2 regions of the Streptomyces anthophorae genome follow, and region 2 is predicted to be linked to the other one. Evidence: riboswitches for the same ligand, from Rfam matches in the RefSeq annotation. Region 2 holds a riboswitch; the other holds the start of a gene.
The links. Region 2 has a riboswitch for S-adenosylmethionine ahead of ACNYS0_RS29050 (aminotransferase class V-fold PLP-dependent enzyme). Riboswitches for the same ligand answer to the same signal wherever they lie in the genome.
Positions count from the first base shown of each region.

Region 1: another riboswitch for S-adenosylmethionine. It lies ahead of thrC (threonine synthase); the one in region 2 lies ahead of ACNYS0_RS29050 (aminotransferase class V-fold PLP-dependent enzyme).

Region 1 is NZ_JBLWQQ010000001.1:4,181,824-4,195,945, forward strand. Features, by position in the region: gene ACNYS0_RS18740 (helix-turn-helix domain-containing protein) at 1-66, shown strand, start outside; gene ACNYS0_RS18745 (DUF397 domain-containing protein) at 47-274, shown strand; gene ACNYS0_RS18750 (hypothetical protein) at 453-857, shown strand; gene groL (chaperonin GroEL) at 988-2,613, opposite strand; gene ACNYS0_RS18760 (cold-shock protein) at 2,921-3,127, opposite strand; gene ACNYS0_RS18765 (ubiquitin-like small modifier protein 1) at 3,586-3,861, opposite strand; gene thrC (threonine synthase) at 3,898-5,199, opposite strand; SAM riboswitch class I at 5,218-5,372, opposite strand; gene ACNYS0_RS18775 (glucosyl-3-phosphoglycerate synthase) at 5,534-6,481, shown strand; gene ACNYS0_RS18780 (DUF7927 domain-containing protein) at 6,520-8,343, shown strand; gene ACNYS0_RS18785 (alpha,alpha-trehalose-phosphate synthase (UDP-forming)) at 8,431-9,816, shown strand; gene otsB (trehalose-phosphatase) at 9,793-10,623, opposite strand; gene ACNYS0_RS18795 (DUF3263 domain-containing protein) at 10,826-11,053, opposite strand; gene ACNYS0_RS18800 (ABC transporter substrate-binding protein) at 11,064-12,335, opposite strand; gene ACNYS0_RS18805 (ROK family protein) at 12,476-13,444, shown strand; gene nagA (N-acetylglucosamine-6-phosphate deacetylase) at 13,444-14,122, shown strand, end outside.
Region 2 is NZ_JBLWQQ010000001.1:6,399,511-6,413,632, forward strand. Features, by position in the region: gene ctaD (aa3-type cytochrome oxidase subunit I) at 1-772, shown strand, start outside; gene ACNYS0_RS29010 (cytochrome c oxidase subunit 4) at 769-1,167, shown strand; gene ACNYS0_RS29015 (L,D-transpeptidase) at 1,311-2,567, shown strand; gene ACNYS0_RS29020 (DNA-binding transcriptional response regulator) at 2,665-3,066, opposite strand; gene ctaE (aa3-type cytochrome oxidase subunit III) at 3,263-3,883, shown strand; gene qcrC (cytochrome bc1 complex diheme cytochrome c subunit) at 3,965-4,774, shown strand; gene qcrA (cytochrome bc1 complex Rieske iron-sulfur subunit) at 4,771-5,826, shown strand; gene qcrB (cytochrome bc1 complex cytochrome b subunit) at 5,823-7,463, shown strand; gene trpD (anthranilate phosphoribosyltransferase) at 7,596-8,660, shown strand; SAM riboswitch class IV at 8,748-8,881, shown strand; gene ACNYS0_RS29050 (aminotransferase class V-fold PLP-dependent enzyme) at 9,057-10,442, shown strand; gene ACNYS0_RS29055 (glycerate kinase family protein) at 10,394-11,587, opposite strand; gene ACNYS0_RS29060 (SLC13 family permease) at 11,607-13,019, opposite strand; gene ACNYS0_RS29065 (response regulator transcription factor) at 13,147-13,809, opposite strand; gene ACNYS0_RS29070 (sensor histidine kinase) at 13,806-14,122, opposite strand, start outside.

The sequences.
Region 1 (14,122 bases), 2.2 Mb from region 2:
AAACAGTCCCTGGCTCTGCTCGACTCCGTGGCGCAGGATTACGCCCATGAGGAACAGCACCCCTGAGTACGACCTGAACGGCGTCGGCGCCCGGAGCTGGCGCAAGTCCAGCTACAGCGGTGGCGAGGGCAACAACTGCCTCGAAGTCGCCGACACCCACACCCCGGTGACGGGCATCGTGCGCGTGCGGGACTCCAAGAACCCCGACGGTCCGAAGCTCGTGCTCCGGGCGGAGCCCTGGTCCGCGTTCGTCGCCGACCTGCGACGGAGCTGACCCGACCCGCCCCGAGGCTCAAGCCCCGCGCCCCGAGCACTGCTTTCAAGGATGGGGAGGTGGGTCTCAACCCACCCTCCCACCCTGCGAGTTGAGAAAAGCGGACACTTTTCGTCACCGGCCTGCCACGGAGGGTGACGACGCTCTAGCATGCCCGATAACCGAACGACCCCCGCCGGTGCGCCAACACCTAACGGGGGTCTGTCCACCGAGATCACAGGAGATCCCGTGGCTGACGCCCACTTTTAGTGCTGCCCCCGCCCCCACGCACGCCGCCTCGTCGACGCCTGAGGCGCATCCCGCCGCGAACCCGGGCTACGGCAAGCGTTCCGCGCCGGACCAACTCCGGCGAACAGGAACGGACTTCGCACACCTGCCGCACCGAGAGGCGTACATCGCCGGATACATCGACCGGTTGCCCGACGGCTCGGACATCCCCGTCCACCTCCTCGTCGATCGCGACAACGACACGGTCGTCGTCCACAGCTCCCCCGAGAACGGCGTCTACCAGTACCGCCGCCCGTACCACTACGGAGCGACTCAAGGACTACGGGTAGCCCAATCAAGCCCCGCCGGCGATTGAGGCGCGGGGTCCGGGGCAGAGCCCCGAGGCGTCAACCACGGGTGGGCGCACGAAAACGCCCGAGGGCGGCACCGTCTCGCGTGGAGACGGTGCCGCCCTCGGGTTACAGACGAGCTGAACCGCGACCGGCTCAGAAGTCCATGTCACCGCCCGGCATGCCGCCACCGGCCGGCGCAGCGCCCGCCTTCTCCGGCTTGTCGGCGATGACGGCCTCGGTCGTCAGGAACAGCGCGGCGATCGACGCGGCGTTCTGGAGCGCGGAGCGCGTGACCTTCGCCGGGTCGATGATGCCCTCGGCGATCATGTCGACGTAGTCACCCGTGGCGGCGTTCAGACCGTGACCGACGGTCAGGTTGCGCACCTTCTCCACGACGACGCCACCCTCGAGACCACCGTTGACGGCGATCTGCTTGAGCGGGGCCTCCAGGGCGAGCTTCACGGCGTTGGCGCCGGTCGCCTCGTCACCCTCGAGCTCCAGCTTCTCGAAGACCGCGGAGGCCTGGAGCAGGGCCACGCCACCACCGGCGACGATGCCCTCCTCGACGGCCGCCTTCGCGTTGCGAACGGCGTCCTCGATGCGGTGCTTGCGCTCCTTGAGCTCGACCTCGGTGGCCGCGCCCGCCTTGATGACGGCCACGCCGCCGGCGAGCTTGGCGAGGCGCTCCTGGAGCTTCTCGCGGTCGTAGTCCGAGTCGCTGTTCTCGATCTCGGCACGGATCTGGTTGACGCGACCCTGGACCTGGTCGCTCTCACCGGAGCCGTCGACGATCGTCGTCTCGTCCTTGGTGATGACGACCTTGCGGGCGCGGCCGAGCAGGTCGAGACCGGCGTTCTCGAGCTTGAGGCCGACCTCCTCGGAGATGACCGTGCCGCCCGTGAGGATGGCGATGTCGCCGAGCATGGCCTTGCGGCGGTCACCGAAGCCCGGGGCCTTGACGGCGACGGACTTGAAGGTGCCACGGATCTTGTTGACGACCAGGGTCGACAGGGCCTCGCCCTCGACGTCCTCGGCGATGATCAGCAGCGGCTTGCCGGACTGCATGACCTTCTCGAGCAGCGGAAGGAGGTCCTTCACGTTGCCGATCTTCGAGTTGACGATCAGGATGTACGGGTCCTCGAGCGAGGCCTCCATACGCTCCATGTCGGTGGCGAAGTACGCCGAGATGTAGCCCTTGTCGAAGCGCATGCCCTCGGTGAGCTCGAGCTCCAGACCGAAGGTCTGGGACTCCTCGACCGTGATGACGCCTTCCTTGCCGACCTTGTCCATGGCCTCGGCGATGAGCTCGCCGATCTGGGTGTCGGCGGCCGAGATGGAGGCGGTGGAGGCGATCTGCTCCTTGGTCTCCACCTCCTTGGCCTGCTCGAGAAGGGCGGCGGAGACGGCCTCGGTGGCCTTCTCGATGCCGCGCTTGAGGGCCATCGGGTTGGCGCCGGCGGCTACGTTGCGAAGGCCTTCGCGAACGAGCGCCTGGGCCAGGACGGTCGCGGTCGTCGTGCCGTCACCGGCGACGTCGTCCGTCTTCTTCGCGACCTCCTTGACCAGCTCGGCGCCGATCTTCTCGTACGGGTCCTCGAGCTCGATCTCCTTGGCGATGGACACACCATCGTTGGTGATCGTGGGGGCGCCCCACTTCTTCTCGAGGACGACGTTGCGACCCTTGGGGCCCAGGGTCACCTTGACGGCGTCGGCGAGCTGGTTCATGCCGCGCTCGAGGCCGCGCCGTGCCTCCTCGTCGAACGCGATGATCTTGGCCATGTGAAGTGGTCCTCCCGGACGGGGTGGCTAACGCAAAAGGACCGTGCTGGTGCCCGCGACGGACGGCCTGCGCGCCTTGTGGTTCCTTGCCCCACCCGGCCTGCGGACCTCACCGACCCGATCCAAGTTTTGTCACTCTCACTCGGAGAGTGCTAAGCCCAATGATTAGCACTCGACCCATGCGAGTGCAAGCGGCTACCACAGATCCGATGCGGGCGCGTGCAGCACGAAGGGCCCGCCCCCGGTTACCCGGGAGACGAGCCCTCCATGACGTGCGACGTACAAGCTTGCAGTCTGACGCGCGCGTTCAGCCGGCGGCCACGCGGACCATGTCGGCCTGCGGCCCCTTCTGGCCCTGCGAGATCTCGAACTCGACCCGCTGCCCCTCCTCGAGGGTGCGGTAGCCGTCCATCTGAATCGCGCTGTAGTGGACGAAAACATCCGCACCACCGTCGACCGCGATGAAGCCGTACCCCTTCTCCGCGTTGAACCACTTGACGGTGCCCTGAGCCATGCCTAACTCCCCTATTACTGGCCCTTGCGCAGGACCGCACTTCGCGGACCCGGGTCAGACCTCACGCCCCATGGGATATGGGGGTGTGCGCCGGAACGCGTCGACCGCGGCTGAATGTATCTGCCCAACTGCCGTCTGCAACAGGTCAATCGGACGAGAATTCTGGGCACGCCAGATCGGGGAAACCGGGCCAACTCACCGGATCCCGGGGCAAGCCGGGCCGCGTAAATGCCATAAAAGGCCCGAAAGGGCTGGACACTTTGGCTACTTCTTGTCGGGTCGCGGGCGAGAACTCATATGCGCCCGTCATGCACCGTGCGGGGAAACGCAGCAGCTTCCCCAACTGTACCGCGCTCAACCATGCAGAATTGCCCCCTCCGTTTCTCTCGCGGAGGGGGCAATTCGGATAACTCTGCGTAGACCCGCAAAAGATCAGCGGCCGACGCCGTGCTTGATGGTCAGCCTCCGGCGACGGCGGGAATGATCGAGACCCCGGCGCCGTCCGGCGTCGCCGTCTCCAGGCCCTGCTCGAAGCGGACGTCGTCGTCGTTCACGTAGACGTTCACGAAGCGGCGCAGCTTGCCCTGGTCGTCGAGGACGCGGGCGGCGATGCCGGTGTGGTTCTTCTCGAGGTCGGCGATGACGTCGGCGAGGGTGGCGCCCTCGGCGGCGACCTCGGACTGCCCGCCCGTGTAGGTGCGCAGGATGGTGGGGATACGAACGTTGACGCTCATGGCGGTAACTCCTGTTGCTACAAGTGTCGGTCGGACTCAGAGGTCGGCGGCGAGGCCGGCCTCACGGAACGCGTCCAGGCTCGGCCGGATGGTGGCGGTGGCCTGAGAGGACTCGGCAACCGCGTCGAGCGTCTTGAGCCCGTCACCCGTGTTCAGGACCACCGTGGTGAGCGACGGGTCGATCTGGCCCGCCTCGATGAGCTTCTGCGTGACGCCCAGGGTCACACCGCCGGCCGTCTCCGCGAAGATGCCCTCCGTACGCGCGAGCAGCTTGATCGCGTCGACGACCTGCTCGTCGTTCACGTCCTCCACGGCGCCGCCGGTGCGGCGCGCGATGTCGAGGACGTACGGGCCGTCGGCCGGGTTGCCGATGGCGAGGGACTTGGCGATGGTCGTCGGCTTCTGCGGGCGCACCACGTCGTGGCCGCCCTTGTAGGCGACGGAGACCGGGGAGCAGCCCTCGGCCTGGGCGCCGAAGAGCTTGTAGGGCTTGTCCTCGACGAGGCCGAGCTTGATCAGCTCCTTCAGGCCCTTGTCGATCTTCGTGAACTGGGAGCCGGACGCGATCGGGATGACCAGCTGGTCCGGGAGCTGCCAGCCGAGCTGCTCGCAGATCTCGTACGCGAGCGTCTTGGAACCCTCGCCGTAGTACGGGCGCAGGTTGACGTTCACGAAGCCCCAGCCCTCGCCCAGCGGGTCGCCGATGAGCTCGGAGCAGAAGCGGTTCACGTCGTCGTAGTTGCCCTCGATGGCGACGAGGTCACCGCCGTAGACACCGGCCATGACGACCTTGCCCTGCTCCAGGTCGTGCGGGATGAACACGCAGGAGCGGAAGCCGGCGCGGGCGGCCGCGGCGCCGACGGCGCCGGCCAGGTTGCCGGTGGAGGAGCAGGAGAGCGTGGTGAAGCCGAAGGCGCGGGCGGCCTCGATGGCCTGCGCGACGACGCGGTCCTTGAAGGAGTGCGTCGGGTTGCCGGAGTCGTCCTTGACGAACAACTTGCCCTCGGCGACGCCGAGTTCACGGGCGAGGTTGTCGGCCTTGACGAGCTTGGTCCAGCCGGGGTTCAGGTTCGGCTTCTCGGCGACATCGGCCGGGACGGGCAGCAACGGAGCGTAACGCCAGATGTTGGCGGGTCCTGCCTCGATCTGCTTGCGGAGCGCCTCGGGGTCGCCCACCGGCAGGTCGTATGCGACTTCGAGCGGTCCGAAACACTCGGCGCAGGCGAAGACGGGGCCGAGCGGGACGACGGCGCCGCACTCGCGACAGGAGAGGCCGGAAGCCGGACCGAGATCAACGGTCTTCGCGGTCGTTTCGGTGGCGACAGTCTGTACAGCCATGAGAGGCGAGGCCCTTTCTCCTCATCTTCCTCGCGACGCATCTCGCCGCGAGACGGATTTGGCACCTTCACTAGCCGGGAGCCTCGCGGGCGCACTGCGATGTGCGGACGAGACCGGCTGGAGGGTTGCCGGGGCTTCAACGGGCCGTATCCCTCTGCCCCTCTGGATGAGCGGTATTCGATTGTGTGGATTCAGTTGTGTACGGCAGGCGACCCCCGACATGCGATGGTCACCGGCCTTGTTCAAGACTGTAACCGAAGGCCCGGACCCTTGAGATAGTCGTCCGAACCGCGAGATGGATCACATGTCGATCCTGAGGGAAGGAACCCAGACCGTGCTGGAAGAGGTCGAGCGCTGGCTGAGCAGGCGCTCCTGGGCCGTGACGGATCACCCCCTGCACCGGTCGCTCGCCGCCAAGCACGCGTCGGGGCAGACCGTGAGCGTCGTCCTGCCCGCGCTGAACGAGGAGGGGACGGTCGGCGAGATCGTCTCCGAGATCCGGCGGACGCTGATGACGGACGCGGTACCGCTCGTCGACGAGCTCGTCGTGATCGACTCCGGCTCCACCGACCGCACCTCGGAGGTCGCCGCGGCGGCCGGGGCGCGCGTGGAGCACCGGGACACGATCCTGCCGCGGGTTCCGGTCAGGGCCGGCAAGGGCGAGGTGCTGTGGCGCTCCCTGTTCGTCACTTCCGGTGACATCGTGTGCTTCGTCGACGCCGATCTGAAGGAGTTCTCCGCGGACTTCGTCTCCGGGATCGTCGGCCCGCTGCTCACCGAGCCGGGCGTGGACTTCGTGAAGGCGATGTACGACCGCCCGCTGGACGGGGCGGCCGGTCAGGGCGGCCGGGTGACCGAGCTGATGGCGCGGCCCATCCTCAATCTGCACTGGCCCCAACTGGCCGGATTCGTCCAGCCGTTGGGCGGCGAGTACGCGGCCCGGCGCTCGCTGCTCGAACGGCTGCCGTTCCCTGTCGGGTACGGCGTGGAGCTCGGCCTGCTCGTGGACGCGCTGCACACCGTGGGCCTCGACGCGCTCGCCCAGGTCGACGTCGGCGTGCGCAAGCACCGGCACCAGGACGGGCAGGCCCTCGGCCGGATGGCGGCGGCGATCTACCGCACCGCCCAGCTGCGCCTCGCGCGCGGGCACCTCGTCAGGCCGGTGCTCACGCAGTTCGAGCGCGGCGACGACGGTTTCGAGCCGCGCGTGCACCCGGTCGACACGGAGGAGCGTCCCCCGATGATCGAAATCGGTGAGTACGCGGAGCGTCGCGTGGCATAAGCGCGGAATAATCGTATCTTTTGCCTAAATTGCCCTTTATGTTGCTTAGACATCTTCAGGGCAAGGCGGCCTGTGCCGTCGCAGCCGCCCTCGCCGCCTGCATGGCGGGACTGGCACCGAGCCCCGCGTCCGCGGATGTGGTCTCCCCCTTCGCGAAGCGCTACGACGAATCGATCTACGGCGACTTCAAGACCATCGGCAACACGGTCATGGGCTGCCCGACGGACGACGCCACCATGGCCGCGCGCTGCGCCGTCGCCGCGAACGGCGAGGGCAGGGACAACAACAACACCTTCGTCATGCAGCGGATCAACACCGCGGGCACGACGGACGGCTACGGCTCCAGCACCGGCCGGGTCACCATCCCGCCCGGGGCCAAGGTGGCCCACGCCCGCCTCTTCTACGGCGGCAACGACGGCACGTACAAGGGGCCGAGCGGGGCCCAGCTGAAGCGCTGCGACATCTCCGGCGCCGATGTGGACCCCTCGCCCGGCGAACCGCTGGACACGGCCCCCGCGGTCGGCGTGAACGGCACGGCCCCGACGAAGGTCTCCCCCGAGAACCTGGTCCAGGACCCCGCCTCCACCAGCGGCCCGCACTACTACACGGGCGAGGCCGACGTGACGGACCTCTTCAGCGGGGTCACCGGCACGGGCACCCCGGTCCCGGTCTCGGTCGGCGACATCTGGGCGCCGACCGGCAAGGGCTGCGTGGGCGGCTGGTCGATGACCGTCGTCTACAAGTACGACGCCCCGAACGAGACCTACGCCCCGGACCGCCGCAACGTGTACATCTACGGCGGCCACGTCCTCCAGCGCTCCACCTCCCCGGCCACCCGGGTCACCGTCGACGGCTTCTACCGGACCTCCGGCACCCCGCACGCGAGCGTCACCGCGTACGAGGGCGACTGGAACACCCCGGGCGACAAGTTCGCCGTCGGCGGCCAGAACATCCCCGAGTCGCACACCGGCAACACCAACAACTTCTTCATCTCCGAGGACGACGGCGCCCTCGACCCGAAGATGGTCAACAACCTGAGCATCGACGCGAAGGAGTTCGACGTCACGGGCAGCGGCTCCACGCGGGCCGCCGGGGACGAGCCGATCCCGGTCGGCTCGACCTCCACGACGCTGGACTTCTCCACCAAGGGCGACACCTACGTCCCCTCGGCGCTCGCCCTGTCCGTCCCGGTGCCCGACCTGGAGATCTCCAAGACGGCGAGCCCGGCGAAGGTCGAGCCCGGCGACACGGTCACGTACACGGTGAAGGCGAAGAACGTCAGCCGGCTGCCGTACCCCAACGCCAAGTTCACCGACGACCTCACCGAGAACCTCGACGACGCGACGTACAACGGCGACGCGAAGGCGAGCATCGGGGACGTCTCCTACACCGAGCCGAAGATCAACTTCACCGGTGACATCCCCGCGGGCGAGACCGCGACCGTCACGTACTCGGTGAAGGTCAACGACCCGGTGAGCGGCGACGGCAAGCTCACGAACAGCGTCACCGCCGACACCCCGCGCACCAACTGCGAGCAGGGCTCCACGGACGCGCGGTGCGGCATCGCGCCCGTCATCGAGCGGGAGGAGCCGGCGCCCTCGCCGACCAGCCCGACGCCCACCCCCACACCGACGCCGACCCCGACGAAGCGGCCGGGTGAGCAGACGCCCGAGCCGACCCCGACCCCGTCGGCGAGCAGCCAGAGCCCGCAAGCCCGGCCCACCCCGCCGAACCCGCCGAGCTCCGGCGAGATGGCCGAGACCGGAGCCGACTCGCATCTGCCGCTGTACGGCGGGCTCGCCGTCGCGCTGTGCGGGCTCGGCGCGCTGATCCTCGCCGCGGTCCGCGCCCGCAAGAACTGACCCGAGCGCGACTCTCGTATACGGCCGGGCCCCCGACGGGGCCCGGCCTTACGTTTGAACGTTTCCGGGCCGGGCTAGCGTGCCCGTATGAGTTCCACGACGCATGGTGCTGCTGAGGTTCTCGTCGCGTCCAACCGCGGCCCGGTCTCGTACGTCCTCGACGACACGGGAGGCATCGGGGCCAAGCGCGGCGGGGGCGGTCTGGTGTCGGCGCTCAGCGTCGTCGAGGACAAGCTGTGGGTGTGCTCGGCGCTGAGCGAGGGCGACCGGGAGGCGGTCCGCCGCGGGGTCACCGAGCCCGGCGTACGGATGCTGGACATCGACGCCGGGGTGCACACGGACGCGTACAACGGGATCGCGAACTCGGTGCTGTGGTTCGTGCACCACATGCTGTACCAGACGCCTCTGGAGCCGGCCTTCGGCCCCGAGTTCCGCCGCCAGTGGGCGTCCTACGAGGCGTACAACCGGGCCTTCGCCGAGGCGCTCGCCGAGGAAGCGGCGCCCGGCGCGACGGTGGTCGTGCAGGACTACCACCTGACGCTGGTGCCGGGCATGCTGCGGGAGCTGCGCGGGGACCTGCGCATCGGCCACTTCTCGCACACGCCCTGGGCGCCCGTCGACTACTTCCGGATGCTGCCCGACGACATCGCCGAGCAGGTGCTGACGGGCATGCTCGGCGCCGACCGCTGTGCGTTTCTGACCCGGCGCTGGGCGGACGCCTTCACCGACTGCTGTACGCATCTCGTCGGCGGCACGTCCGGGACCCGGATCGGGGTGCACGGGCTCGGCGCGGACGCGGACTTCCTGCGCGAGCGGGCGCACCGCGACGACGTGGAGGAGCGGCTCGCGGCGCTGCGCGGGCAGATCGGCGAGGACCGCAAGGTGATCGTGCGGGTGGACCGCACCGAGCTGTCGAAGAACATCGTGCGGGGGCTCCAGGCCTACGAGCTGCTCCTCGAGGAACGGCCCGAGTGGCGGGAGCGGGTCGTGCACGTCGCGTTCGCCTACCCGTCGCGGCAGGACCTGGCGGTGTACCGGGACTACACGGACGAGGTGTCACGGGTCGCCGATGCCATCAACTCCCGCTTCGGCACGGAGGGCTGGACACCGGTCGTGCTCCACGTGAAGGACGACTTCGCGCGCTCCCTCGCCGCGTACCGGATCGCCGACGTGGCCCTGGTGAACCCGATCCGGGACGGTATGAACCTGGTCGCCAAGGAGGTGCCGGTCGTCTCCGACGACGGGTGCGCGCTGGTGCTCTCGCGGGAGGCGGGGGCGTACGAGGAGCTGGCCGAGGACGCGCTGACCGTGAACCCCTACGACGTGAGCGGGACCGCGCGGGCCCTCGCGGAGGCGCTCGCCATGCCGACGGACGAGCGGGCGGAGCGCACGAAGCGGCTCGCGGCGGCGGCGACGGCGCTGCCGCCGGGTCCGTGGTTCCTCGACCAGCTAGAGGCGCTGCGCCAGGACTGACAGGAACGCGGCCAGTTCGGCGGGGCCCTCCACCAACAGGTCGGCCCTGTCGGCGAGTTCGGGCACGACCGTGTCCGCCGCGATCAGCAGGCCCGGCACGCCGTCGGAGCGCAGCTTCTCCACCGCCGCGAAGGCCGGGAGGTCGCCGAGGTCGTCGCCCGCGTAGAGGACGGACTCCGCGCCCACCTCCCGTACGTACTCGGCGAGCGCGACGCCCTTGTCGACGCCGGGCGGGCGCAGCTCCAGGACCAGGCGGCCGGGTTCCACGATCAGGCCGTGCCGGGCGGCGAGCTCCGACAGGGGTTCGCGCAGCGCCTCGAAGGCGGCCTGCGGGTCGCGGGCGCGGCGCGTGTGGACCGCGACGGCGCGGCCCTTCTCCTCGATGTACGTGTCGTGCCACAGGTCCAACTCGCCGAGCACGCCCGGGAGTTCGGCCCGGACGGTGGCCACGCCCGGGTGCGGGGCGGGGGCGGTGACCGTGCCGGTGACGGCGTCCCAGCGTTCGGCACCGTAGTGCCCGAGGACGACGAGGTGCTCCAGGCCGGGGACACCGGCGAAGCCGCCGTGGCGGACGGCCACGGAGGCCGGGCGGCCGGTGATGACCGCGACGGAGGCGACCTTGGGGGCCAGCGCGGCGAGGGCCGGGACGGCGGCCGGGTGGGCGCGGGCCTGGTCGGGGTCGGGGACGATGGGGGCGAGGGTGCCGTCGAAGTCGATGGCGACGACTCCCCTCCGGGGGTGGGCCAGGAGGGCGTCCAGGCCCTCGCGTCCTGCGGTCGTCCGGGGGGCGTACTCATGGCTGACCATGCCATTGACGATAGCCGGGGTTGCGCTCCCGGGGCTCCGCCCCGGACCCCGCGCCTCAATCGCCGGCGGGGCTTGAAAGATCAATCGCCGGCGGGGATTGAAAGATCAAGCCCGGCGGGGGTTGAAATATCAAGCCCCTGCGGCGATTGAGCAGCGGGGTATGGGGCAGAGCCCCAAGCCCAGCCCCGTCGAGGCTTGATCGTCACCGTTCCGCGCGCCGCGCCTCCCGGACGCGCCGCAGGCGATTCACCGTCACCGGGGCGAATTCGAGGGCCCGGGGGTCGTCCAGGAGCGCGTTCAGCAGCTGGAAGTAGCGGACCGGCGCGAGGTCGAGTTCCTCGCGGATCGCGCGCTCCTTGGCACCCGGCGAGGGCCACCCACGGCCCTCGAACGTGAGCACCGCGCGCTCGCGGTCACCGAGGGGCTCCATACCGGCCACGCTACTCCGCGGATTCCGCGGCCGCCGCGTCGTTCTGGATCGCGCCGAGGGTGCCCGCCGCGCTGCCCTGCGGCGTGACGGTGGAGCCTATCTGCTTCTTGATCGCGGCGCTGACCTCGGGCCAGGACGTCTTGTTGGCCGGGTAGTACGTGGCGCCCGCGAGCTCGTCGATGAACGGCCGCAGCGCCTTGTCCTTGGCCGAGGACGTCATCGCGTTCGACGCGGAGACCGTGACCGGCGCGACGGTGTACTTGCGGGAGAAGTCGAGGACGTTCTTCTTGTTGTAGGCGTAGTCGAGGAACGCCCCGGTCTCCTTGGGGTGACCGCCCTGCTTGAACGCCATCATCCAGTCGGTGACGCCCATGGTGGACCTGGGCGTGCCGTCCGGGCCGGGGATCGCCACGTCGCCGTAGTCGACGCCCTTCGCCTTCGCCATGTTCATCAGCGTGGGGTGGCCGGACAACATGCCGACCTGGCCCTTGGCGAAGGCCTGGAAGGCGGGCGTGCGGTTGAGCTCGCCGGGGGCGGTCGGGCCGGTGAGGCCCTTGGTGACCAGGCTGTTCTTGAGCCAGGACAGCGCCTCGATGTTCTTCTTGTCGTCGAGGGCGTAGGAGCCGACGTTGTCGGTGTAGCCGCCGCCGTTGCTGAGCATCCAGATCAGCGTCTCGGCCTGCGCCTCTTCCGTGCCGAGCGGCAGCGCGAAGGGGTAACGCACGCCCTGCGCCTTGAGCGCCTTGGCGTCGGAGACGAGGTCGGCCCAGGTCTTCGGCGGCGTGATGCCGGCCTCGGTGAAGAGCTTCTTGTTGTAGAAGAGGCGGCGCGTCGAGGCGGCGAACGGCATGCCGTACTGCGCGCCCTTGATCTCGCCCGCCTGGCTCATCTGGCCGACGAAGTCGGCCTGCACCGGCACGGAGAGCAGCTTGTCGACGGGGTAGAGCTTGTCCGCCGCGGCGTAGTCGGCGTACGCGCCGATCTGCGCCATGTCGGGCGCGTGGCCCGCGGCGACCATGTCCTTGACCTTCTTGTCGACGACGTCCCAGCTGTGCACCTCGACGTCGACCTTGATGTTCGGGTGGTCCTTCTCGAACCCGGCGGCGACCTCGTCCCAGTACTTCTGGGAGCTGTTGGCCCTGGAGTCGCCGTAGTCGGCCGCGACCAGCCGCAGCGTGACGGCGTCGTCGGAGTCGCCGCTCCCGCAGGCGGTGAGCAGCGACGACGCGGCCACCACCCCCAGCGCGGCCGCCACGGTCAGAGTCGTCCTCCCCTTGCGCACTGCCCGCACTCCACCCTTGCCCTTCACGCCACAGGCCTGTCCCATGGTCACCTGGAAGGTCTACACCACATGGGCGCCGGACCGGAAACGAGGGGGGACTGGACTAGACCTCTCAAGGGTGGAGGCGCGAGACTGTCCCCGTGAAACATGTCATCGCCCTGGACGTGGGCGGCACCGGGATGAAGGCCGCCCTGGTCGGGGCCGACGGCAACCTGCTGCACCAGGCGCGCCGGGCCACCCAGCGCGAGCGCGGCGCCGACGCGGTCGTGGAGTCGATCCTCGGCTTCGCCGCCGAACTGCGCGCGTACGGCGAGAAGCACCTCGGCGAGCCCGCCCGCGCCGCGGGTGTCGCGGTGCCCGGCGTCGTGGACGAGAAGGGCGGCATGGCCCTCTTCGCCGCCAATCTCGGCTGGCGCGACGTCCCCATGCGGTCCCTGCTCAGCGAGCGGCTCGGCGGCATCCCCGTGGCGCTCGGCCACGACGTGCGCACCGGCGGGCTCGGCGAGGGGCGGCTCGGCGCAGGCAAGGACGCCGACCGGTTCCTCTTCATGCCGCTCGGCACCGGGATCGCGGGCGCCATCGGCATCGACGGGCGCATCGAGCCCGGCGCGCACGGCTCCGCGGGCGAGATCGGCCACGTCGTCGTACGCCCCGGCGGCGTGTCCTGCGGCTGCGGCCAGCGCGGCTGCCTGGAGCGGTACGCCTCCGCCTCCGCGGTCACCCTGGCCTGGCAGGAGGCGAGCGGCGAGGAGAAGGCGACCGCCGCGGACTGCGCGAAGGCCGTCGACGCGGGAGACCCGAAGGCGGCCCGGGTCTGGCAGGACGCGGTGGACGCGCTCGCCGACGGGCTCGTGCTCGCCCTCACTCTGCTGGACCCCCGCACGCTCATCATCGGTGGCGGGCTCGCCGAGGCCGGGGAAACCTTGTTCACACCCCTGCGCGCGGCCGTCGCGGAGCGCGTCACCTTCCAGGCGCTCCCCACGATCGTCCCGGCCGTCCTCGGGGACAGCGCCGGGTGCCTGGGCGCGGGACTGCTGGCCTGGGACCTGCTCGCCGGCGAAAACGACGACACCGACGACACCGACGACAACACGGAGGTAACCGCCTGATGGCCACAGCAAAGGTGCTCACCGGCGCCAAGGTGGTGCTGCCCACCGGGACCGTCACCGACGGCCGTGTCATCGTCGACGGCACGAGGATCGCCGGATCCTCCCCGAACGGCGCCGAGACCGTCGACCTGAGCGGCCACTGGGTGGTGCCCGGCTTCGTCGACATGCACAACCACGGCGGTGGCGGCGCGTCCTTCACCTCCGGCGCGATCGACGAGGTCCTCAAGGGGGTGCGCACGCACCAGCAGCACGGCACCACCACGATCGTGCCGTCCCTCGTCACCAGCGACATGGACTTCCTCGTGCAGCGCGCGGGGCTGCTCTCCGAGCTGGCCGAGCACGGCGAGATCGCGGGCATCCACTTCGAGGGCCCGTTCATCTCCCCGTGCCGCAAGGGCGCCCACGACGAGACGCTGCTGCGCGACCCCGACCCGGCCGAGGTCCGCAAGCTGATCGACGCCGCCCGCGGCCAGGCGAGGATGGTCACCCTCGCCACCGAACTGCCCGGCGGCATCGACTCCGTACGCCTCCTCGCCGAGCACGGCGTGATCGCCGCGATCGGCCACACCGACGCCACGTACGAGCAGACGGTGGCGGCCATCGACGCGGGCGCCACCGTCGCCACGCACCTGTTCAACGCGATGCCGCCGCTCGGCCACCGCGACCCGGGGCCGATCG
Region 2 (14,122 bases):
CGTCACCGGCGGTGTTCTGCTTCCGTTCTTCTCCTTCATGACGTTCCTGATCGCCGTGCCAACGGGCGTGAAGTTCTTCAACTGGATCGGAACGATGTGGAAGGGCTCGCTGTCCTTCGAGACACCGATGCTCTGGACGATCGGCTTCCTGATCACCTTCACCTTCGGTGGTCTGACGGGCGTCATCCTGGCGGCCCCGCCGCTGGACTTCCACGTCTCGGACTCGTACTTCGTGGTGGCGCACTTCCACTACGTGGTGTTCGGCACCGTGGTGTTCGCGATGTTCGCCGGCTTCCACTTCTGGTGGCCGAAGATGACCGGCAAGATGCTCGACGAGCGCCTTGGCAAGATCACCTTCTGGACGCTGTTCATCGGCTTCCACGGCACGTTCCTGGTGCAGCACTGGCTGGGCGTCGAGGGCATGCCGCGTCGTTACGCGGACTACCTCGCGGCCGACGGCTTCACCGCGCTGAACACGATCTCGACGATCTCCTCGTTCCTGCTCGGCCTGTCGATCCTGCCGTTCTTCTACAACGTCTGGAAGACCGCCAAGTACGGCAAGAAGGTCGAGGTCGACGACCCGTGGGGTTACGGCCGTTCGCTCGAGTGGGCGACGTCCTGCCCGCCGCCGCGGCACAACTTCCTCACGCTGCCGCGCATTCGCTCGGAATCCCCGGCGTTCGACCTCCACCACCCGGAGATCGCCGCGCTGGACCAGCTGGAGAACGCCGGACACGGCGACAAGGCGCTTGCTAAGGAGGCCGGCAAGTGAAGGTCCAAGGCAAGATGTTCATCTGGCTGAGCCTCTTCGTCCTGATCATGGCCGGTGTCTACGGCGTGTGGTCGAAGGAGCCGGCCGGTACGACGGCGCTCTTCCTGGCGTTCGGCCTGTGCATCATGGTCGGCTACTACCTGGCCTTCACGGCCCGGCGTGTCGACACCGGTGCCCAGGACAACAAGGAGGCCGACGTCGCGGACGACGCCGGCGAGGTGGGCTTCTTCAGCCCGCACTCCTGGCAGCCGCTCGCGCTGGGTGTCGGCGGCGCGCTCGCCTTCCTGGCCGTGGCCATCGGCTGGTGGCTGCTGTACTTCTCGGCCCCGATCATCATGTTCGGCCTGTGGGGCTGGGTCTTCGAGTACTACCGCGGTGAGAACCAGAACCAGTAGCACCCGCTGCCGGTACTGAACTTCCGTCACCGAAGGGCCCGGACACTCCTGATGGAGCGTCCGGGCCCTTCGGCGTACCCGGGGGTTGCCCCGTGCGGCTCACTCGCCGCGCTGGACCGGGCGTTCCTTCTTACGGTGAGTTCATGAACCACTCACCGCGTATCCGTACGGTTCTGGGCTGCACCGTGCTGGTGGCCGCACTCGGTGCGAGCACAGCGGCATGCGGCAACTCCAGTCATCCGCTCTCCGCCAAGCCGTACGACGCGGCGAGCCAGATCTCCTTCAGCGGTCCCGTGGGCAGCGCCAAGAAGGCGGACCCGGACAAGCCGCTGGAGGTCACCGCCCAGGGCGACGAGTCCCGCATCACCGACGTCACCGCCCAGGACGCCGTGGGCCGCTATGTCGCGGGCGAACTCTCCGCCGACGGCACGAGATGGCACACCACCGCCCCGCTGACGGCGGACACCCGCTACACGGTCCGGGTGAGCACCGAGGACGAGGACGGCGAACCCGGCCGCAAGGTCCTCAGCTTCGACACGGGCCACCCGGGCAAGGAGAAGTCCCTCAAGGCCACGTTCGGCCCACAGAAGGGCACATACGGCGTCGGACAGCCCATCACGGCCGAACTCAACAAGCCCGTACGGGACGAGAAGTCCCGCGCGCTGGTGGAGCGCTCCCTGCGGGTCGACTCCAAGCCCGCCGTGGACGGCTCCTGGTACTGGGTGAACAGCACCGAGCTGCACTACCGCCCGAAGGGGTACTGGCCCACCCAGGCGAAGATCACCGCCACCAGCAGACTGGCGGGCGTGAAGGTGCGGAACGGGCTGTGGGGCGGCAGCTCCAAGCCGCTGACCATCCGTACGGGTGACCGCATCGTGGCCGTCACCGACGCCGCCGCGCACTCCATGACGGTCTACCGCAACGGCAAGGAGATCAACTCCATCCCGGTCACCACCGGAAAGGCCGGCTTCGAGACCCGCAACGGCGTCAAGGTGGTGCTCGGCAAGGAGTACTACGTACGGATGCGGGGCGAGACGATCGGCATCTCCGAGGGCTCCTCGGACTCGTACGACCTGCCGGTGTACTACGCGACCCGCGTCACCTGGAGCGGCGAGTACGTGCACGCCGCGCCCTGGTCCGTCGGCTCGCAGGGCTCCGCGAACGTCAGCCACGGCTGCACCGGCATGAGCACCAACAACGCCGCCTGGTTCTACGACACCGTGCGCCAGGGCGACATCGTGAAGGTCGTCAACAGCTACGGCTCGGAGATGGACCCGTTCGGCAACGGCTTCGGCGACTGGAACGTCAGCTGGAAGAAGTGGCAGGCGGGCAGCGCCCTCACGAAGAAGGCCGACAAGCCCGACCCGGCCCAGCAGGCCCGGCTCAGCCCCGAGGTCTGAGACCGCCCGACAAGATCAACGGTGTGACTTCCGACTCCCGTGCGCCGCCGGCGTACGGGAGTCGGCGTGTGTGCCGGACGGTGCGTGAGGGGCTTCCTCAGGCGTCCACGGCGAGCCGGGAGCGCAGCAGCGAGGCGAGGGCCCCGGCGAACTCCACGGGCTCCACAGGGAGCGTCACAGCGGCCTCCGCGCGGCTCCACGTCGCCAGCCACGCGTCCTGCGGGCGGCCGATCAGGAGCAGAACCGGCGGGCAGTGGAAGATCTCGTCCTTGATCTGCCGGCACACGCCCATGCCGCCCGCGGGGGCGGCCTCGCCGTCCAGGACGCAGACGTCGATCCCGCCGCGGTCCAGCTCCTTCAGGACGGCCGGAAGCGTCGCGCATTCGATGAACTGCACCTCGGGGGCGTCGGCAGCGGGCCGCCGGCCGGTCGCGAGGCGCACCTGCTCGCGGGTGTTGGCGTCGTCGCTGTAGACCAGAACCGTCGCGGTCGACTGCATCGTTCCTCCGAAGCATCGTTGGTCGGGGGGCTTCTTAAGCCGTCGTACGGTGATCCGTGCCGCGGAGCCTACTCCTCCCGACACCCCGTCAACACCGGTTCGCACGCGGCTCCGATGGGCCATATGGGCTGGACACACCCCTCAGACACTCCGAACGGCACCCCCCGGAGTGAGGGCGAGATAAGCGACCGACATAATGTCGGTCGTGGCGACAGCAACGACAGTAGAAACCGGGCACGCGCACCCGTCGGTCAATCGACCGAACCTCACCAGCGTCGGAACCATCATCTGGCTGAGTTCCGAGCTGATGTTCTTCGCGGCCCTCTTCGCGATGTACTTCACCCTGCGATCGGTGACCGGACCGGATCACTGGAAGGAAATGGCGCATGCGCTGAATCTTCCGTTCTCCGCGACGAACACCACGATCCTGGTGCTCTCCTCACTCACGTGCCAGATGGGCGTGTTCGCCGCCGAGCGCGGCGACGTGAAGAAGCTCCGGTCGTGGTTCATCGTCACCTTCATCATGGGTGCGATCTTCATCGGCGGTCAGGTCTACGAGTACACCGAGCTGGTCAAGAAGGATGGGCTCTCGCTCTCCTCCGACCCGTACGGCTCGGTGTTCTACCTGACCACCGGCTTCCACGGCATGCACGTGACAGGTGGCCTCATCGCCTTCCTGTTCGTCCTCGGCAGGACGTATGCCGCCCGGAGGTTCACCCACCATCAGGCGACGGCCGCCATCGTCGTGTCCTATTACTGGCACTTCGTCGACGTCGTCTGGATCGGCCTCTTCGCCACGATCTACCTGATCAAGTAGTTCGACGATCACAGCATCGGGCGAAGAACCCGACACATTTCCGCAGCACCGACGCAGAAGATCCTGACACCGGGGTAATCCGTGAAAAAGCTCTCCGCACGACGACGCCATCCGCTGGCGGCGGTCGTCGTCCTACTCCTCGCGCTGGCGGCCACCGGGGGGCTGTACGCCGCGTTCGCACCCGCGGACAAGGCGCAGGCCGATGAAACCGCCCAGTCCCTCGCCATCGACGAGGGCAAGAAGCTCTACTCCGTCGGCTGCGCCAGCTGCCACGGAACCGGCGGTCAGGGCACCTCCGACGGGCCGAGCCTCGTGGGCGTCGGCTCCGCCGCCGTCGACTTCCAGGTCGGCACCGGTCGTATGCCGGCCCAGCAGCCGGGCGCTCAGGTCCCGAAGAAGAAGGTCATCTACTCGCAGGCCGAGATCGACCAGCTCGCGGCGTACGTCGCCTCGCTGGGTGCCGGTCCGGTCGCGCCGACCGACAAGGACTACAGCGCCAACGGCGCGGACATCGCCAAGGGTGGCGAGCTGTTCCGTACCAACTGCGCCCAGTGCCACAACTTCACCGGTGAGGGTGGCGCGCTGACACACGGCAAGTTCGCGCCGAGCCTCGAGGGTGTGGCCCCGAAGCACATCTACGAGGCCATGCAGACCGGCCCGCAGAACATGCCGTCGTTCCCGGACACGACGATGACCAAGCAGAACAAGAAGGACATCATCGCGTACCTCGACGCGGTCAACGGTGACAAGACCGAGAGCCCCGGTGGACTCAAGCTGGGCGGGCTCGGCCCGGTCAGTGAGGGTCTGTTCGCCTGGATCTTCGGTCTTGGCGGTCTGATCGCCGTCGCCATCTGGGTTGCCGCTCGGACCGCAAAGGCCAAGAAGTCATGAGTAGCCAAGACATTCCAGAAGAGAACCTGCCCACTGCGCAGGAAGCCGAGGAGCACGGCTCGGTCGCCGTGAAGGACGAGCCCTTCACCGACCCGGGTCTGCCGCCCCACGAGCACCGGATCCAGGACATCGACGAGCGGGCCGCCAAGCGGTCCGAGCGCGTCGTCGCCTTCCTGTTCATGGTGTCGATGCTGGCCACCGTCGGCTTCATCGCCTCGTACGTCACCATCGACGTCGATACGAGCGTCTACATCTTCCCGCTGGGTCACATCAGCGCGCTGAACTTCGCGCTGGGCATGACCCTCGGTGTGGCGCTCTTCTGCATCGGCGCGGGCGCGGTCCACTGGGCCCGCACCCTGATGTCCGACGAAGAGGTCATCCAGGAGCGCCACCCGATCGAGGCGGAGCCCGAGGTCAAGGCGAAGGTCCTCCAGGACTTCGCCGACGGTGCCCGCGAGTCGCAGTTCGGCCGGCGCAAGCTGATCCGCAACACCCTGTTCGGCGCTCTCGCGCTGGTGCCCCTCTCCGGTGTGGTCCTGCTTCGCGACCTCGGGCCGCTGCCCGAGAAGAAGCTGCGCACCACGTCGTGGAAGAAGGGCCTGACCCTCGTCAACATGAACACGAACGAGCCGCTGCTGCCTTCGGACATCGCGGTCGGCTCGCTCACCTTCGCCAAGCCCGAGGGCCTGGAGGAGCACGACGAGGACTTCCAGACGAACATCGCCAAGGACGCCCTGATGCTCGTCCGGATCCAGCCGGAGAACATCAAGGACAAGCAGGAACTCGAGTGGTCCCACGAGGGCATCGTGGCCTACTCGAAGATCTGCACCCACGTCGGTTGTCCGATCTCGCTGTACGAGCAGCAGACGCACCACGCTCTGTGCCCGTGCCACCAGTCCACCTTCGACCTCTCCGACGGCGCCCGGGTGATCTTCGGTCCTGCCGGTCACGCGCTGCCGCAGCTGCGCATCGGCGTCAACGAAGAGGGTCACCTCGAGGCGCTGAGCGAATTCGCTGAGCCCGTCGGTCCTGCCTTCTGGGAGCGCGGATGAGTACTACGACCACGAACGACGCGCCTGCGCGCGAGAAGGCACCGGCCGGCGAGCGCGTAGCCGACTGGGCCGACGGACGTCTGGGGATCTACTCCCTGGCCAAGTCCAACATGCGCAAGATCTTTCCGGACCACTGGTCCTTCATGCTCGGCGAGATCTGCATGTACAGCTTCATCATCATCATCCTCACGGGTGTGTATCTGACGCTGTTCTTCCACCCGTCGATGAACGAGGTCACCTACGACGGCAGCTACGTCCCGCTCCAGGGGCAGCTGATGTCGGAGGCCTTCAACTCGACCATGCACATCTCCTTCGATGTGCGCGGTGGCCTGCTGATCCGTCAGATCCACCACTGGGCCGCGCTGATCTTCCTCGCGGGCATGTTCGTGCACATGATGCGCGTGTTCTTCACGGGTGCGTTCCGCAAGCCGCGTGAGGTCAACTGGGTCTTCGGCTTCCTGCTGTTCGTCCTGGGCATGTTCACCGGCTTCACCGGCTACTCGCTCCCGGACGACCTGCTCTCCGGCACCGGTGTCCGCTTCATGGAGGGCGCGATCCTGTCCGTGCCGATCGTCGGCACGTACATGTCGTTCTTCCTCTTCGGCGGCGAGTTCCCCGGCGGCGACTTCGTCGCGCGGTTCTACTCGATCCACATCCTGCTGTTGCCGGGCATCATGCTCGGCCTGATGGCGGCGCACCTGATCCTGGTCTTCTACCACAAGCACACGCAGTTCGCGGGTGCCGGAAAGACCAACAAGAACGTCGTGGGCATGCCGCTGCTCCCGGTCTACATGGCCAAGGCGGGCGGCTTCTTCTTCCTGGTCTTCGGTGTCATCGCGGTGGTCGCCGCGATCGCCACGATCAACCCGATCTGGGCCATCGGTCCCTACCGTCCCGACCAGGTGTCCACGGGCGCCCAGCCGGACTGGTACATGGGCTTCTCCGAGGGCCTGATCCGAGTGATGCCGGGCTGGGAGATCGACTTCTGGGGTCACACGCTCGTCCTGGGCGTGGCCATCCCGCTGGTCGTGATCTTCCCGCTGGTCCTGGTCGCGATCGCGGTCTACCCGTTCATCGAGGCCTGGGTCACCGGCGACAAGCGCGAGCACCACATCCTGGACCGCCCGCGCAACGCTCCGACGCGTACGGCCTTCGGTGTCGCGTGGATCACCTGGTACCTGGTGCTGCTCATCGGTGGCGGCAACGACCTCTGGGCCACGCACTTCCACCTGTCGATCAATGCGATCACCTGGTTCGTCCGGATCGCGTTCTTCGTCGGCCCGGTCATCGCCTTCATCGTCACCAAGCGGATCTGCCTCGGCCTCCAGCGCCGCGACAAGGACAAGGTGCTGCACGGACGCGAGTCCGGCATCATCAAGCGCCTGCCGCACGGTGAGTTCATCGAGGTGCACGAGCCGCTCGACCAGGAGGCCCTGCACACGCTCACGGCGCACGAGCAGTACGCGCCGGTCGAGATCGGCCCGACGGTCGACGAGAACGGTGTCGAGCGCAAGGTCACGCGGCTCCAGAAGCTGCGCGGCAAGCTCTCGCGCGGTTACTACGGGGAGAACAACCAGATCCCGAAGCCGACCGCCGAGGAGTACAAGGAGATCACCAGCGGCCACGGCCACCACTGATCTCTGATCCGTCGCTGTAAGCCACAGCGGGAGCCCTCGTCCATTGCCTGGACGGGGGCTCTTTGCGGTCCCGGGACCTGGATAGGGTGGGGCCGCAGCACCTTTCACCCACAGAAGCACACAGGAGCGGCCATGAGCGCTTTGAACCCCGCTGGAGGCGACACCGCGGCGGGCCGTTCCTGGCCCGCCGTCCTGAACGGCCTCCTCGAAGGCCGTGACCAGAGCGCCGACGACACCGCGTGGGCGATGGACCGGATCATGCGGGGCGAGGCGACCGACGCGCAGATCGCCGGGTTCGCGGTGGCGCTGCGCGCCAAGGGCGAGACCGTGCAGGAGATCTCCGGTCTCGTACGCGGCATGTACGAGCACGCCAACGTGATCGAGGTGCCCGGCGAGACCGTCGACATCGTGGGCACCGGCGGCGACGGCGCCAAGACGGTCAACATCTCCACGATGTCCGCGATCGTCGTCGCGGGCACCGGCGCCAAGGTCGTCAAGCACGGCAACCGCGCCGCCTCCTCCGCCTCGGGCTCCTCCGACGTACTGGAGAAGCTGGGCGTCAACCTCGACCTGTCGCCGAAGCGGGTGCCCGAGGTCGCCGAGGAAGCCGGCATCACGTTCTGCTTCGCCATCAAGTTCCACCCCGCGCTGCGCTACGCGGGCGCCGCGCGCGGGCAGCTCGGCATCCGCACGGTGTTCAACCTGCTGGGCCCGCTGACCAACCCGGCCAAGGTGAAGGCGCAGGCCGTCGGTGTCGCCGACGCCCGGATGGCGCCGATCGTGGCCGGGGTCTTCGCCGAGCGCGGCAACTCGTCCCTGGTGTTCCGCGGCGACGACGGGCTCGACGAGCTGACCACCACCGGGACCTCGCGCGTATGGGTGGTGCGGGACGGCGCCGTGCGCGAGGAGTCCTTCGACCCGCGCGACGTCGGCATCGGCATCGTGCCCATCGAGGCGCTGCGCGGCGGCGACCCCTCGTACAACGCGGAGGTCGCCCGGCGTCTCCTCGACGGCGAGCAGGGGCCCGTGCGCGACGCGGTGCTGCTGAACGCGGCGGCGGCCCTTGTGGCCGTGCGGCCCGGCGAGGGCACGCTCGTCGAGCAGATCAGGGCCGGCATGGACCGGGCCGCCGAGTCGATCGACTCGGGAGCGGCGAAGGCCGCCCTTGAGCGGTGGGTGGCGGCCAGCAACAGGTAGGCGCGTACGAGATGTGACGCAGGGCGCAGTCCGGATCCTGGACTGCGCCCTTGCTGTTTCTGAGACGTGTGGCAAGATGCTCTTCAAGGTCATGAGTGACAGCGCTGTGTTTATTCACTGCAGAAGGCCCCAGCCCGCTGTCCGGCAACCCTCCGTCCGTGGCGGGGTGCCCTGGGTGAAGACCAGGCCGTGCGCAGCAAGGCGCGTGGCAAGCGCGGACCCCTCGCAACCCTGGGGTCCTGGTCCTCAAGGGAGCAGTCTCGTGAGCAAGCGAATGCGATAGGGCGTTCCGGCCCCGCCTCCGCGTACCCGTTTCATCTTTTTTCCATGCCGTCGAGCACTGTCGTCCAGAGCTCCGGCATGGTCAATTCGCTTACCGCGCCAGGGAGTTCACCCATGTCTGTTTCCGTCGACGCCGCCGCCTGTACCGAGACCATCGCCCCGCTCCCCGTCCTCGGCCGGGACGTCACCGTGCCGCTCGTCACCGGTGGCGAGGTCAGCTACGCCGCCCTCGACTACGCGGCCAGCGCACCGGCCCTCCAGCGGGTGTGGGACGACGTCGCCGCCTACGCGCCGTACTACGGCAGCGTGCACCGCGGCGCCGGGTACCTCTCGCAGCTGTCCACCGACCTGTTCGAGAACTCCCGGGTCGCCGTCGCCGAGTTCCTTGACTGCCGCGAGGACGACCAGGTCGTCTTCACCCGCTCCACCACCGACTCGCTGAACCTGCTCGCCGCCGCGCTGCCCGCCGACTGCCAGGTGTTCGTCTACGAGACCGAGCACCACGCCTCGCTGCTGCCCTGGCGGGACGCGCGGGTCACGTACCTCAACGCGCCGCGTACGCCCGGCGAGGCCGTCGACACCCTGGAGCGCGCCCTCGCCGAGCGCGCCACCCCGTCGGGAAGCGGCGCCCCCGCCCTCGTCTGTGTCACCGGCGCCTCCAACGTCACCGGTGAACTCTGGCCGGTGCGCGAGCTCGCGGCGGCCGCTCACGCGCACGGTGCCCGCATCGTGCTCGACGCCGCGCAGCTCGCGCCCCATCACCCCGTCTCCGTCCAGGACCTGGACGTCGACTGGGTCGCCTTCTCCGGGCACAAGCTGTACGCCCCGTTCGGCTCGGGCGTGCTCGCGGGCCGCTCCGACTGGCTGACGGCCGCGGAGCCGTACCTCGCCGGTGGCGGCGCCTCCAAGAAGGTCGCGCGGCGCGTCGACGGCGGCGTCGACGTCGAGTGGCAGACCACCGCGGCCCGCCACGAGGCCGGTTCCCCGAACGTCATCGGCGTGTACTCCATCGCCTCCGCCTGCAAGGCGCTCACCGAGGCCGGGTTCGACAACCTCGTGGCCCGCGAGCAGTACCTGATCCAGAAGGTCCAGGACGGGCTCGCGGAGGTGCCCGAGGTGAAGGTGCTCTCCCTGTTCGGGGACGACGCCCCGCGCGTGGGCGTGCTCTCCTTCGTCGTCGACGGGTGGAACTCCTCGCACTTCGCCGCCGCGCTCTCCGCCGAGTACGGCATCGGGGTCCGCGACGGCCTGTTCTGCGCCCACCCGCTGGTGCGCACGCTGCTCGGCTCCGACCCGCAGCAGCAGGGCGAGTGCGGCGCCCCGGAGGCCGCGCTGGGCGAGAAGTCGCTCAACGCCATCCGCGTCAGCTTCGGAGCCGGGACGCCCGACGAGCACGTGGAGCGGTTCGTGTCCGCCGTGAAGGAGCTGGTGCGGGACGGCGCCCGCTGGAACTACCGCACCGAGGACGGGCGCTGCGTGCCGGACACCACCAACGCCTGAGGCAGCCGGGAGCCGAGGACGATCATCCGCAGGGCGCGCTCGGTGGCGTCGGTGAGGAACTCGCCGCCCCTGCCCAGCGCCTCCGCGAGCGTCACGGGCGCGGGCAGGATCGAGCTGTAGGCGTCGACGCCGGTGGCCGTCACCGTGTGCGCGCCGTCGCCGATGGTGCCCGCGAGGGCGAGCACCGGGCGGCCGGACCGCTTGGCGCGGCGGGCCACTTCGGCGGGGACCTTGCCGCGCGGCGTCTGGTGGTCGAGGGCGCCCTCGGCGGTGACGACGAGGTCGGCGCGGGCCAGGCGGGCGTCCAGGTCGAGGTGGTCGAGGAGGACGTCGAAGCGGGGGAGGAGCCGGGCGCCGAGCGCGGCGAGGCCCGCGCCGAGCCCGCCGGACGCGCCGGTGCCGGGGCCGGTGAAGAGGTCGTCCCGTACCTTCAGATCACGCGTCAGGACGTGTGCCCAGTGTTCGAGGCCGGCCGCCAGCTGCTCGACCTGTGTGGGCGTCGCGCCCTTCTGCGGGCCGAACACGCGGGCGACGCCGCGCTCCCCGCACAGCACGTTGAACGGATTGCACGCCACCCGGATCTCGGTGTCCTTCAGGCGTGGATCGAGGCCGCTCGGGTCGATGCGCCGCAGACGCGCCAACTCCCGGCCCCCGAGTGGGAGTTGCAGGCCGTCCGCGTCGAGCAGCCGGGCGCCGAGGGCCTGAAGGGCACCCGCGCCGCCGTCCGAGGTGCCGGAGTCGCCGCAGCCCACGAGGATGCGGCGGGCGCCCGCGTCGAGGGCCGCGCGGATCAGCTCGCCCACGCCGTACGTCGTCGTGGCGCCCGGGTCGCGCAGCTCGCGCGGGACGAGGGAGAGCCCGGCCACGGCCGCCATCTCGACGACCGCGGTGCCGTCGGGGAGCAGCGCGAAGTGCGTGCCGACGCGCTGGCCGACCGGGCCCGTGGCGGGCAGCGCGACCAGGCGCCCGCCGGCCTCGGCCGCCAGCGCGCGGGCCGTGCCCTCGCCGCCGTCCACGAGGGGGATGAGGTCGATCTCGGCGCCCGGGACGACGCGGCGTACGCCCGCGGCGATGGCCTCGGCGGCGGCACCCGCGGACAGGGACTCCTTGAAGCCGCTGGGGGCGATGGCGAAATGGGTCAACACGTCGGACTCCAGGGAGGGTTCAGCGGACGGGGACGCCGAGCAGCGGCCACAGGGCGAGCGCGCACAGCAGGACGACGGCCGCGGTGAGCGGGGCCAGGACGGCGGAAAGGCGCAGCAGGTCGCGCGGGGTGTAGGTGGGTACGCCGGGTATCGCGGCGAACAGCGTCACCGGCTTCGCGGACGCGGGCAGCGTGTGGCAGAAGCCCGCGGCGGCGGTGGAGGCGAGGGCGGCGGCGACCGGGTTGACGCCCGCGCCGACGGCCGCCGCCACGACCAGCGGCACGAGCACGGAGGAGCGGGCCGAGCGGGACTGGAGGATCAGGTGGGCGGCCGTGCTCACCGCGATCACCACGGCGAGGAACAGCCACGGTGGTACGTCCAGGGGGACCCCGCCCACCAGCCACTTCGCGGCGCCGGACTCGGCGAGTGCGACGCCCATCGCCATCGTCGCCGCCATGAACAGGAGCAGCGACCAGGGGACCGTCCCGAGCGCGTCCTTCAGGCGTACGGTGCCGAGCGCGGGGGATGCCGCGACCACGGCGCCGATCAGCGCGACGACGGCGGGCGGTACTTGGTGCAGCGGCTCACTGCACCACAGGGCGACGACCGTGGCGAGCAGCAGCGCGCAGCGGGTCTCGGCCGGCTCCCAGGGCCCCGTGACCGGCCGCTCGCTGTGCTCCTGGAGCTCGTCGAGCGTGATCCGCACCGGGCCCTCGCGGTCCGCGCGCCGCGTCGTCGTCAACAGGACGGCCTCGGCCGCGAGGTGGGAGGAGACGACGGCGAGCGGAAGGCCGAGCAGCAGCCACTGCGTGAAGCCGATCCGTTCGCCCGTCGCCTCCCACAGCACGGACACCGTGATGAGGTGCGCGCCCGCGCCGATCAGCGTCGCGACGGCGGAGAGCAGGATGACCGTCGGGAAGAGAAGGGCCAGCATCACGACCAGGCGGCGCCGGTCGGCCAGCACCTTCGCGAGGGCCAGGAACACGGGCAGCGCGAGCGCCGCGCGGCCCGAGGTCGCCGGTACCGCGAAGGCGGTGACGACGAGCGCCGCCGTCGTCAGATGCGTCAACTGCCGTACCCCGCGCGCCCCGCTGACCAGGAACGCCGCGGCCCGCCCCGCGAGCCCGCTGCGGGCGACGGCGGCGGCGAGCACGAAAGCGCAGATCAGTAGCCACACCGTCGCGTCGCCCAGCGTGCTGAACAGCGTCTCGCTGCTGATCACGCCCGTCGCGGTGAGCGCGAGGCCCGCGCCGAGCGCGATGTACGTGTCGTCGATCGACGTGCCGATCCACGCACAGGTCGCGAGGGCGAACACGGCGAGCGTGAGGCGGGCCTCGCCGGTCAGGCCGGGGAAGTTGCCGGGGACCACGAGCAGCGCGCAGATGCTGAGGGCGATGCACAGGGTCGCGGCGTGGCGAAGGTTCAGGGTCACGCCGTTCAGCGTGGTGCGGCGCGGTGAGCCTCCAATGAGCGACACATGAAGGGAAGTTCACCCAAGTCAAGCCCGCCTTTGGACGAGAGCCCGCGGGGTCCGGGGCAGAGCCCCGCGACCGCAACCCTCACTCCCGCAACCGGTACCCCACCCCCCGAACCGTCTCCACATGCCGCGCCCCCAGCTTCTTGCGGAGCGCCCGCACGTACACGTCCACGATGTTCGACCCCGGATCGAAGTCGTACCCCCACACGTGGGACAGGATCTGCTCACGGGACAGGACCTGGCCGGGATGGCGCAGAAACAGCTCAAGCAGCACGAACTCACGCGCCGTGAGGTCCACCGTCCGCCCCTCGGCGCGCGCCCGCCGCGTCCGCAGGTCGAGCGTGAGATCCCCGCTCCCCAGCATCGTCACCTCAGGAGTGCCGGAGGCAGTCCGCAGTCGCAGCCGGACCCGCGCGAGGAGCTCCTCGAAGCGGAACGGCTTGGTCATCCAGTCGTCGGCGCCGCCCTCCAGGCCCGCCACGGTGTCCCGCACCGAGTCCCGCGCGGTCAGCACGATGACGGGTGTCGTCACACGGGCCTCGCGCAACTGCCGCAGCACCGTGAAGCCGTCCCGTCCCGGCAGCCCGATGTCCAGGACGATCAGGTCGAAGCCGCCGGTCAGGGCGTAGTCGTGGGCGGAGTCGCCGTCCCCGACGACGGTCGTCGTGAAGCCGCCGGCGCGCAGTCCCTTCTCCACGAAGGAGGCGATGCGCTCCTCGTCCTCCACGATCAGGATGCGGTTCATCGAGGCTCGGTCCTCCGGTTGAGTACGAGGGTGAAGGTGGCGCCACCACTGTCCGTACGGCTCAATTCGGCACGCCCACCGTGGCCTTCCGCGATGGCCCGGACGATCGCGAGGCCGAGCCCGGCGCCCGTGCCGCGCGAGCCGCGGCGCGCGGTGCCCCGCCGGAACCGCTCGAAGATCACCGCGGCGTCCTGCTCGGTGACACCGGGCCCGGCATCGGCGACGTACAGCTCGACGCGCTCGCGCTCGGCCCGGTCGCGCACGACCCGCGAGCCGATCCCGATGCGCTGACCGGGCACCGTGTGCTGCACCG